3 regions of the Paraburkholderia sp. Cpub6 genome follow, and region 1 is predicted to be linked to each of the others. Evidence: riboswitches for the same ligand, from Rfam matches in the RefSeq annotation. Region 1 holds a riboswitch; each other region holds the start of a gene.
What was found. A riboswitch is a leader RNA that binds a small molecule or an ion and turns the genes downstream of it on or off. The one in region 1 is predicted to bind cobalamin.
Positions count from the first base shown of each region.

Region 2: linked by a shared signal. The riboswitch ahead of HDG33_RS00375 (TonB-dependent receptor domain-containing protein) and the one ahead of HDG33_RS36720 (CbtB-domain containing protein) in region 1 are both predicted to bind cobalamin.
Region 3: linked by a shared signal. The riboswitch ahead of cobW (cobalamin biosynthesis protein CobW) and the one ahead of HDG33_RS36720 (CbtB-domain containing protein) in region 1 are both predicted to bind cobalamin.

Region 1 is NZ_JACHDM010000079.1:19-3,108, reverse strand. Features, by position in the region: partial or broken gene HDG33_RS37965 (IS5/IS1182 family transposase) at 1-82, shown strand, start outside; gene HDG33_RS36730 (hypothetical protein) at 396-836, shown strand; gene HDG33_RS36725 (histidine phosphatase family protein) at 850-1,470, opposite strand; cobalamin riboswitch at 1,541-1,696, shown strand; gene HDG33_RS36720 (CbtB-domain containing protein) at 1,737-1,958, shown strand; gene HDG33_RS36715 (CbtA family protein) at 1,970-2,710, shown strand; partial or broken gene HDG33_RS37070 (hypothetical protein) at 2,847-3,090, opposite strand, start outside.
Region 2 is NZ_JACHDM010000001.1:64,456-68,366, reverse strand. Features, by position in the region: gene HDG33_RS00375 (TonB-dependent receptor domain-containing protein) at 1-1,222, opposite strand, end outside; cobalamin riboswitch at 1,313-1,577, opposite strand; gene HDG33_RS00370 (ATPase) at 1,797-2,156, shown strand; gene HDG33_RS00365 (cell division protein ZapA) at 2,153-2,467, shown strand; RNA gene ssrS (6S RNA) at 2,534-2,715, shown strand; gene HDG33_RS00355 (EVE domain-containing protein) at 2,857-3,315, shown strand; gene HDG33_RS00350 (SIMPL domain-containing protein) at 3,560-3,911, shown strand, end outside.
Region 3 is NZ_JACHDM010000015.1:6,559-10,469, forward strand. Features, by position in the region: gene cobN (cobaltochelatase subunit CobN) at 1-688, opposite strand, end outside; gene cobW (cobalamin biosynthesis protein CobW) at 703-1,794, opposite strand; cobalamin riboswitch at 1,996-2,274, opposite strand; cobalamin riboswitch at 2,355-2,614, shown strand; partial or broken gene cobA (uroporphyrinogen-III C-methyltransferase) at 2,809-3,534, shown strand; gene HDG33_RS38095 (cobalamin biosynthesis protein) at 3,622-3,911, shown strand, end outside.

The DNA of each region.
Region 1 (3,090 bases):
CGAAACCCTGGCAGGCCTGCACTTCGTCGTCTTCGCCATGCTTATGCTCGTTCATGCTGCACCGATTATGAAAAGTGCCTAACACGCTCTAGGTACATGCGGTTCGGCGTAAGACCACCGCCGAGGATGTCGTCGATGCCTTCGATGCCCGACGATATGCGGGCGGGGGTAGGGGCGGCGGTAGTGGTCGACATGATGGTTGAAATGACGTCGGCAGTGGCTTTGATCGGAACGGGCGCGATGTCGCGGCCGGTATGGCGCTACGCAATTTGTGTGCCGTCGTGCATTGCCTGCGTGCTCGGGCCTCGCGCGCATGGGCATGAAGCGTGCTGTTAAAGAAAGGTGGCTCGCTGCGAGTTTTTCTTCAGCAGCACTTGGGAAGCTTCACGCACACCATGAAAACCTGTCGACTTTCTGCTATCGCGCTTACCGCGGCATCGCTCGTTGCGCTGCTGCCGGTCGGTGCATCCGCCGACGATAGCCCCAGACCTTGCGGTGCGCTCAAACGGATCGTGGCCGCGGCGCCGGACGGCTTCGCCTCGCTGACACCCGACGACGGCAAGGGCGTTGCGCAACCTTATGGCGATGACGCGCAATGTTCGGCCGCGCATCGAAGTTTCCAGTGCACGTGGACGCCGCATCAGGCGGCGGGCTCGAACGCGGATGCATTGGAAGCGGCCGCGGCCGACGTCGCGTCCTGCCTGCCCGATGCAACGCACGATCAGAATTCGCCGGGACGTCAGCACTTTTATCTCGGCGCGAAGGATCGACGCACCGAAATCACCGTGACGCCCGAGGGGTCCAACCGGTTGCGGCTCGTGGTGTCGGGCAGGTAAGCGGCGGTGCCGTTCAGGCGGTGGCGGCCGGCCACCACGACCAGCCGCGTCGCGAGTGGCGTAATTCGACGACCGACAGCGGCGCGATCTCGATGCGACAGAACACGTTTGGCGATGCGCCGAGGGCGTGCACGATTGCCGCTCGCAGCAGAGCCGCGTGGGTGATGGCGACGATGGTTCGACTGTGCGCAAAGGCCGCGAAGCTTGCTTCGTTGACGGCATTGCATGAACGCACGTCTGCCTGCTGCGCGTCGAGCCACTCTCCAACCCGCTGCACGAGTTGACCGAACGACTCGCCGCCGGGCGGCGCGGCGTCGGGCTCGCGTGTCCAGGCGGCGAGTTCGCGGGGCGTTGCGTCGGCAATGTCCGCGAGGCGCTGGCCGCGCCATTTGCCATAGTCGATATCCGCCAATGCGTCGGCAGGCGTGGCGCTCAGACCGAGCGCGGCGGCCGTTTCGCGCGCGCTGGCGGCGGGGCTGGTGAACACGGCGGCGTCGGCGGGAAGCGCGAGACGCGCGCGCGCCGCTTCGGCTTCGGCGCGACCGCGCGCGTCGAGCGGATCGTCGGCAGGGAAGCGGCCCGCGCGTTGCGCGGCCGTTGCCGCGTGGCTCACCAGTAATAGTCGCGTATTCATTCTTTGCGTTGGCGCTCCATTCGTACTTGCCTGCGAGGTTTCATCGGCTCGCGGCGCGCGTTGCGAGGTAGCCCCCGCCGTCACGGAAGCCGCAGTTTAGCGCGTAGAATAGCGGCACTGCGAAGCACGGAAGCCGGTGAGAGCCCGGCGCGGTCGCGCCACTGTAATCGACATTGCAATCCACAAGAGCCGAAAGCCAGACCTGAGCTTCGCACCATGCCTCTGCAATCGACTTTCGGGGCGCGTCACCCCAGGAGATGTCCATCATGACCGAAGCTGTTCTTGATCGCGCCGCGCAACCGGCGGCCCAGCCCACTCCCATTCCTTTGCGCGAACTGCTGCCGTGGGTCGTGTTCGGCGGCTTGCTGCTGTTGCTCGCGCTTTACTTCGTTGGTGCGGAACAGGGCGCGACGTCGCTCGTGCCCGGCATGTACGTGCATGAGTTCGTGCACGACGGCCGTCATCTGCTCGGCTTTCCCTGCCACTAACGGAGTTCGACATGGTAGGTAAATTGTTGGTGCGCGGGATGCTCGCGGGCATCGTCGCGGGCTTGCTTACGTTCGCGTTCGCGCGAATCGTCGGCGAACCACAGGTCGATCAGGCCATTTCATTCGAAGAAAAAGCGGCCGCCGCGCGCGGCGAGGCGCCCGAGCCCGAAATCGTGAGCCGTCAGACGCAGGCTGGCCTCGGCCTGCTGACTGGCGTGGTCACGTATGGCGCGGCTTTTGGCGGGCTGTTCTCGCTGGTGTTTGCGTATGGGTATGGACGCGCGGGTACGTTGAGCGTGCGCGCGCTGTCCGCGTGGCTCGCGCTTGGCGCGTTCATCACGCTCGTGATCGTGCCGAATATCAAGTATCCGGCCAATCCGCCGTCGGTCGGTGATCCGGAGACGATCGGCACGCGCACGGGCCTGTTCTTTCTGATGATCGCGATTTCGCTCGCGACGATGGTGTTTTCGCTGAAGGTGCGGCGTCGCGCGGCGGCGAAGCTGGGTGCGTGGAACGGTTCGATCGTCGCGTGGCTCTTGTTCGTCGTGATCATCGCGGCCGTGCAACTGTCGATGCCGGTCATCAATGAAGTGCCGGCCGCGTTCCCGGCTGTGCTGCTGTGGAAGTTCCGCGTCGCGGCGATCGGCATGCAGGTGGTCATGTGGACGACGATCGGGCTGCTGTTTGGCGCGATGGTCGAGCGCAGCGCTTTTATGCGTACGAATGCGCGGGTGACGATGAAGTCCGCCTGATTGTGACGGTGACACGCGGCCGCGCAAGCGGCCATGCTTCGCGCGCAACGCGCGAGAATGGTTTTGGATCAAGCACTTGCCGCGGTTGTGGAGCGGTTATCCACAGCCTTGCAAACATTTTCTGTGGAAAAGCTGCTTAACGGCTTTTCGCAACTCCACTCATCTCTCCCTTTCGCCGCGGCGCTCCGGAGAATTCAATTGGAAGCCTAACTAATTCAGGTTGCACGCGGCGCTGCTCAATTTTTAAGCTCTTCAACTTTTTAAAATAAATTGTGAGAAGGGTATTGACGTGTTGTCGACCGCTCTCCATAATCTCGCTTCTCTGCTGCAGACGCAGCGACGCAAACGAAGCAGTGCCGGGTAGTGGTGGTTCAGGCGCG
Region 2 (3,911 bases), on a different contig from region 1:
CGTTGGCCTGAAACTGGTTGCGGCCGAAGCGCGCGCTGTAGCCCGCGAAGACCGAATCGACGTGACGGTCGGGCGCGGCGAACGTGTCGGAGTCGAGCGTCTGGTCGAGATGCTCGTAGCCGAGTTGCAGCTTCTGGTTCGCGGCGAGCGCGAAATCGTTCTGCCACGTGTACTGGCGATTGTCGGTATCGAAGCGGCCGTTGTAGATGCCATTGGTGTTCGACACGCTGCGGTCGTCGCCCTCGGCGAGCGTGACGTGGGTGGTCCACCAGTCGGTCAGCTTGCCGTTCGCGAATACCGACACCTGACGCACCTTGCTATAGAGATTGTTCAGATCGGTGGGCTCGCCGTACGCATTGTCGTAGCTGTTGTCGTTGTTCGACTGGAAGTAGCTGACGCCCGCGTCCCACCTGTCGGTGAACTTGTGACGCAGCGACGCGCTGATGCTCTCGTTCAGATTGCCGTTCGCGTTCGGATTCGCGTTCGGCGCCTCGAGCGGATTGAGCGACGAAAAGCCGTCGTCCTTCGTGCGCGCGAGCGAAATATTGAAAGTCGTGCGGCCGTCCTGATCGAGCGCGCCGTTCACGCCGGCCGTTTGCGTCTGCGTGCGATAGCTGCCGTAGCCGACCGAAAAATTGAAACGCGGCGGATGATCGCCGCCGTCTTTCGTGAACACCTGCACGACGCCGCCGATTGCGCCCGAGCCATACAACGCCGACACGTTGCCGTTCACCACTTCGACGTGATCGACCTGATCGAGCGGAATCTGTGCGAGTTGAGCTGAGCCGAGACTCACCGAATCGACGCGCACGCCGTCGATCAGCAGCAGCGATTGCGTCGACGATGCGCCGCGCAGAAAGAGGCTCGTGGTCGAACCGGGGCCACCCGTGCGCGAGATTTGCGCGCCTGGCGCGAGTTGCAGCAGGCCGGGCAGATCGGTCGCGGTCGTGTCGGCGATGTCCTGCTGATCGAACCGCGTGGTCTGCGGGATCGCATCGCGCAACGCTTGCGGTCCGCGTTGCGCGGTCACGACGATCGGCGACAGCAGGTTGCCCGACGCATCGGTGGAAGTGAGATTGGCCGCGTCGGCAACGTTTGCGGCGCTCGCAGCGGTTGCATCCGTCGCGGACGATGAAGACGCAGGCTCGGCGCTTTGCGCATGCACGACGAGCGGCAGGCTCGCGAACGCGAGCAGCGTTGCGCGGGCGATGGGGGACAGCATGGGATGACATTCCTGTGGATAGCGTGCGCGGCCTGCTTCCCCGCAGGCCGTCGCGTCACGAGGCGCCCCCTTGTTTAGCGTTTTCGCGGGGGGACGTCCCTCTTTTCTGGCCGGTATCCGGGCTACGACACATCGATCCGCCTTCCCACGCGTGACGCGCAGTGGCACACTCGCACGTTGAACTTCCAACCTTGCGACCAGGACCGACCTGCATGAGCACATCACATGCGGTCGCTTACCGTTGCGGGGGCAGCGCAGGTTCGCGCATCCGGTTTTGGCACCGCGCGCGCCCTGCTTCCCGTTTAACTGCGCGCGCCGAAAAGCGCGCGCGGGCACCAGAGTGCGGGAAGTTTAGGAGCGGCCTCGCGGGGCGTCAAGAAAGGTCGACCGGAGCGCAATCGGTTCTGTTGAATGCAGGTTATTGTCGGATGGATTGCCGGTTTTTATCTTATGGTCGACGACGCGACACCCAACGAACGTGCACGAAGCGATGCTGTTACGTCTCGAAACGAGACAATTGTCGGAACCTGTAATATTCCGCGCTAAAATGCGATGTCTTTAGAGGACGCAGCACATGCTCACCGAACTCGAATCACTCTCCCAGAACATCGGCAAGCTGATTGCGATCAGCCAGCGCCACAACGAAGCGCGGCTCGCGCTCGAAGAGCAGCTCGCGCAAACGCGTGCCGAAGTGCAAGCCACGCATGCGGAACTCGCGCAATTGCGCGAAGAGCGCGACGCACTGCAGGCGGAACGCGACGCGCTGTCCGCCAAGATCGACGACGCTCAGGTGCGCCTGAATGCGATTCTCGAAAAATTGCCGCGCGCACGCGCGAGCAGCGAACCGGATAACCAGCTCGATCTGCTCGAGTCCGCCCAGCCCGAACACGAGGAAGCGGAAAGCGACGTGAGCCGACACGGAGAAAGCGCATGACCACCAAGCAGATCGAAGTATCGATTCTCGAAGTACCCTATCGTCTCGCCTGTTCGCCGGAAACGGAAGGCGCGCTGCTCGAGGCGGTCGCGCGCGTCGACGCCGAGATGCAGAAAATCCGCAGCGGCAGCAACGTGCGCGGCACCGATCGCATCGCGGTGATGGCTGCGCTGTCGCTGGCATCGGAACTGCTTAAGCTGCAAAGCAGCGTGCGACACGGAGAAGCATTTCCTGCTGAAGAAATCCGGCGTACAATGCAGCAAATGAACGAACAGCTAGGTACTGTGATCGAGCAGTACAGCTTGCAGTAAGCAGTAGTGGGCCGGTTTCGAACCGGTCACGTGTTGAACGGTTTGGGTTGTAGCTTCATCGGTTTAGCTTCCCTGCCTGGTTCGCCAAGGTCATACATTCCTTGAACCAATGCCATGTGCACGGTTGCGGAAATTTGTAGCACGGGTGTGCGCGTCACTCAGTCTGATGTACCCGAAGTGTTGCTAACTGCGACCAATTCTGAACCCTCGGTTCAGGATGCCGGCCTAGCGGCTAAGGCGGGGACCTTATCTGGAACGGCATCGGACTTCGGTTCGATGCCGTTTTTCTTTGGTCGTCGTTTTTTCGTTTGAGCGCCTTTTTCAGGGGCTTTTCCGTACGCGCCTGCTGTTGTAGCGCTTCGTTCAATCTCACACGCTCACTCCGATTCATGCGCTACTGGCTGATGAAGTCCGAACCGGACGAAGCAAGCATCGACGACCTCGCCAACGCTCCTCATCGCACCTTGCCGTGGACCGGCGTACGCAACTATCAGGCGCGCAACTTCATGCGCGACGTGATGCAGGTCGGCGACGGCGTGCTCTTCTATCATTCGAGCTGTCCGGAGCCCGGCATCGCGGGCATCGCGGAGGTCTCGTCGACCGCGTATCCGGACCCTACGCAGTTCGATAAAAAGAGTCCGTACTACGACGCGAAATCGTCGCCGGAAACGCCGCGCTGGATGCTCGTCGACGTCGTGTTCAAGAAGAAAATCGGGCTGATTCCGCTTGCCGCGCTGCGCGAGCATGCCGAATTGCAGGACATGCGCGTGCTCGCCAAAGGCAATCGCCTGTCGATCACGCCGGTGACCGAAGCCGAATGGCGCTTCATCACCAAACAGCTGGTTTAAGGGCGAACGCGCGACGCGGCACCTGTCGTGATCGCATCCAGGTCATCGTTTCCGATGCGGCGGCGAAGCATTAATTGGGGAACCAAGCGTCGGTAAAACGCGCCTAATCGGTCGACGAAAGCGTGAACTCGAACCGGCCGCTCGACGGCAAGCCGATGCATTCGCCAGCGCATCCGTCAAACCGCGCGCCACACCCGGCGCTCGCGTCGAACGTGCACAACCTGTTCAAACAAGGATTCCAGTCATGACGACAAAAACCGCACGGTCCCTCGCACTTGCGCTCGCCTTGGGCGCGCCTGTGGCACTCGCACTGAACCCTGCACCCGCTCGAGCGCAGACCATGATGCCGCAGCCTTCGGGCGTGCTGTCGCTGAATGCGCAGGCGAGCGCGGAAGTCCCGCAGGACGAAGTCGAAATCACGCTGTTTTACGAGCAGGAAGCGAGCGAGCCGTCGTCGCTGACGTCGACGCTGAATGAACGCGCCGACGCGGCATTGCAGAAAGCGCGCGGCGTCAGCGGCGTGACCGCGCGCTCGGGCGCGTTCTCGATCTTCCCGTCGACGGATCGCGACGGACGCATCTCGACGTGGCGCGGCC
Region 3 (3,911 bases), on a different contig from region 1:
CTTCGAGCGCGTCGATCAGCGCATCGAACACCGCGGTATTGGCGGCCTGCAGATGCGCCTTGTAGAACAGAATCGCGACGACCGGCGCGTCTTGCCGCCAACGCGCCTGCCAGTCGGCGACGATGGGGGTATCGCGCTCCGGGTGATACAACGACGCGGCCGGCAACGCGCGGGGCGGATCGGGTTCGCGCCCCCAGTCGAGCGCGCGATACGCGATGCAGCGCAAAAACGCCTCGGCGTTCTGCGGACCGCCCTCGCGCAGATAGCGCCACAGCTGCTGACACAACTCGGCGCTCGCGGTGCTGCGCGCGAGCAGGTTCGGGTCTTCCTGCAGATCGCCGGAAAACATCGCGAGTGTTTGCTGTTTGCGCTGCGCGAGCGCGACCACCTGCTCGATGCCGTACGGCCAATACGTTTCGCCGCCGAGATGATCGACGACGACCACGCGCGCATGCTGCAACACGTCGTCCAGATAGAAATCGACCGAGGCAGGCTGACGCAGATACGTGACGTTCGCGAGCCGCACGCTCGGGAAGCCGTCGCCGAGACGCGGCACCACGCTCGCGAGCAGCGACAGCGTGGTGTCGGCGGAACTGAGCACGACGATCTCGGCGGGCTGCTGATCGATGCGGATCACGCCCTGCGTATCGTCGACGAAGCCGCCCGGCGTCGTGCGCAGCAGATGCATGCTGGTGCGCCCGTTTATGCCGTCGCGTTCGACGTCGCGCCGAGCGCCGCGTCGAACGCCTGTTGCAGCGCGTGTTGGTCGAGGTCTGCGCCGATCAGCACGAAGCGGCTCAACGCGCCGTCGCCATTTTCACCCGCTTGCCAGCGCCGGTCGAAGTAGCTGTCGAAGCGCCGGCCCACGCCCTGGATCACGAGACGCATCGCCGCGCCCTGCAGTGCCGCGAAGCCTTTGACACGGTAAATCGTGTGGGTTTCGACGAGCGCCAGCAAGGCGGCGAGCGCCGCGTCGCGCGACGGTACGGATGCCTGCACGACGACCGAATCGAATTCATCGTGGTGGTGATCGGGGTCGTCCGCGGAACCGTGGTGGTCATGACGCAGGTGGATCGTCTCTTCCGACGCCGCTTCGAGGCCCAGCAGCGTATGCAGGTCGAGCCGCCCCTGCTGCGCTCGCACGATCTTCACCTGCGGCGGAATCTCCGCGCGGATCGCGGCTTCGACCTCGTGCTGCCGCGACTCGTCGATCAGATCGGTCTTGTTCAGAATCACCAGATCGGCCGCCGACAACTGGTCTTCGAACAGCTCGTGCAGCGGCGACTCGTGATCGAGATTCGGATCGGCCTTGCGCTGCGCATCGACGGCGAGCGGGTTATCGGCGAACTGGCCGCTCGCGGCGGCCGGGCCGTCCACCACCGTCACCACCGCGTCGACCGTGAAGCCATTGCGGATCTGCGGCCAGTTGAACGCCTGCACGAGCGGCTTCGGCAACGCCAGGCCCGACGTTTCGATCAGCACGTGATCGAGTTCATCGCGGCGCTCCGCGAGCTTTTCCATCACCGGGAAAAATTCTTCCTGCACGGTGCAGCACAAACAACCGTTCGCGAGTTCATACAATTGCCCTTCGGTCTCGACGCCGTTTTCATCGCAACCGATGCCGCAGCCCTTGAGGATTTCGCCGTCGATGCCGAGCTCGCCGAACTCGTTGACGATCACCGCGATGCGCTTGCCGCCCGCATGCTGAAGAATGTGCCGCAGCAGCGTGGTTTTGCCGCTGCCGAGAAAGCCCGTGACGATCGTGACGGGGATCTTGCGCAATTGAGTTTGCATCGTGAGGTCCATCCCTTGGCGTTGATCGGTATGCCGGAAAGTCCGCGCGAGGGTCCGCATCGGCTGGCGAATGGAGCGAATGAAGCACGCGCAGCACTACCAGCGATCACCAGACACGGGGACGAACGACGGCATGGCCGCGACAACGGAAATACAGAAAGCGGAACTGAGGTCATGAACGCGCCGCCGCATCCCCGCGGCGGTCGTTCTGCTTCTTTGGGCCGGTATCCGGGCTGGCGAAAGCGCCGCTTCCCCTTCCCGGCCGAGTGGTTTCTCGTCCAGTGGTGAAATGTCCACGCGACCTTACGCGAGGACATCGAAGCCGGCACTGCGGTGCCCGGCTATCAAGCCGGAACCGCTTTTCGCTTACCGTTGCGGGGACAGCACAGGTTAGCCGCTCCAGAGCAGATGGCTCCCTGTTTCCCGTTTAACTGCATGCGCACGAGCGCGCACGCGAGCACCCAAAGTGCGTGCGAGTGTAGGCCCGGGGACTTGCGCAGTCAAGCAACGCACCGAGCCGGAAAGCGCCGCCGAGGCTTATCCGGCAAGGCGCCATGTGCTATCGTATGCGCGCGTTTGGTGCCCGCACATGCGCTCGCGTGTGCAGTTAAACGGGAAACAGGCAGCGCCTCGCGCGTTCAACCTGTGCTGTCCCCGCAACGGTAAGCGACCTGCGGCGCGCGATTCGATTCGCCTTCGATTCCGACGTGCCGCGCATGCGTTTTTGATGCCACTGTCCCGCGAATCCACAAACCGGGACGGGAAGGCGAAGCGCATGAGGCCGCCAGCCCGGATACCGGCCAGACGCGGAGGCGGTGCCGCATTGCATCCGTGCATCACGTGGCGCCGCCGGCCGCCGGAATCCGCGGGGAACGGATGTGAAGGCGTAGCAGCGCGGCATCGCGCGTGCCCGGATTCGCAGTTGCGCATGACCTCTATATTCACCGCCGCGTGTGCTGTCGCACGCCGCTTCTCTTCTTCCATCACCGCATGGCGCGCGCCATGCACGCCGCGATGACGCGCGCCTGGCTGATCGGCGCCGGTCCCGGCGACGTCGAACTGATCACGCTGAAGGCCACCCGCGCGCTCGCGCAGGCCGATGTCGTGCTCGTCGACGATCTGGTGAATCCCGACGTGCTGCAGTTCGCGCGCACCGACGCGCAAGTCGTGTACGTCGGCAAACGCGGCGGCCATCCGTCGACGCCGCAAGCCGACATCGTCGCGCAAATGCTCGGGCATCTGCGCGCGGGGCGCAGCGTCGCGCGGCTCAAGGGCGGCGATCCGTTCGTGTTCGGCCGCGGCGGCGAAGAGTTGCAGGCGCTACGGGCCGCGGGTATCGAAGTCGACGTGATCAACGGCATCACGGCCGGCATCGCGGCGCCCGCGGCGCTCGGTATCGCGGTCACGCATCGTGATCACGCGCAGGGCGTCGTGTTCGTCACCGGCCACGGCGCCGGCAGTGGCGAACCGGACTGGGCCGCGCTCGCCGCGACGCGCATGACGCTGGTGATCTACATGGGCATGCGCCGGCTCGGCGAGATCGCCCGCGCATTGCTCGCTGCCGGCATGTCCGCCGACACGCCGTGCGCGGCGATCGAGTCGGCGACGCGGCCTGAGCAGCGTCATGTGCTCGCGCCGCTTCGCGAGTTCGCCGAGGCGGTGGCGCGCGCGGGGCTCGGCTCGCCGGCGATCGTCGTGATCGGCGGTGTGGCGTCGCTCGCACTGGCGCGTGATGCGGCCAAACGCGAGGCCGGCGTTGCTCACGAACTGGCAGCGAGCGCGACACGACACGGATTCGGACGCGCGATCAAAACGCTGAGCGTCGGCATCGGTTGCCGCTTGCGCAGCGAAGCCGCTGATATCGAAGCCGCCGTCCGCGCAGCGCTCCGATCGAATGCCTTCGAGCAGATCCGCGCGATCGCGACGATCGACACCAAAGCCAACGAAGCCGGCCTGCTCGAATTCTGCTCGCGCCATCAGCTGCCGCTGCAACTGTTCAGCCGCGAGCAGATCGCCGCGGTAACGGTCGCGTCGCCGTCGGCGGCGGCACACGCGCATCTCGGCGTCGATGGTGTGTGCGAGCCGTGCGCGCTGCTGGCGGCAACGGCGCCGGACTC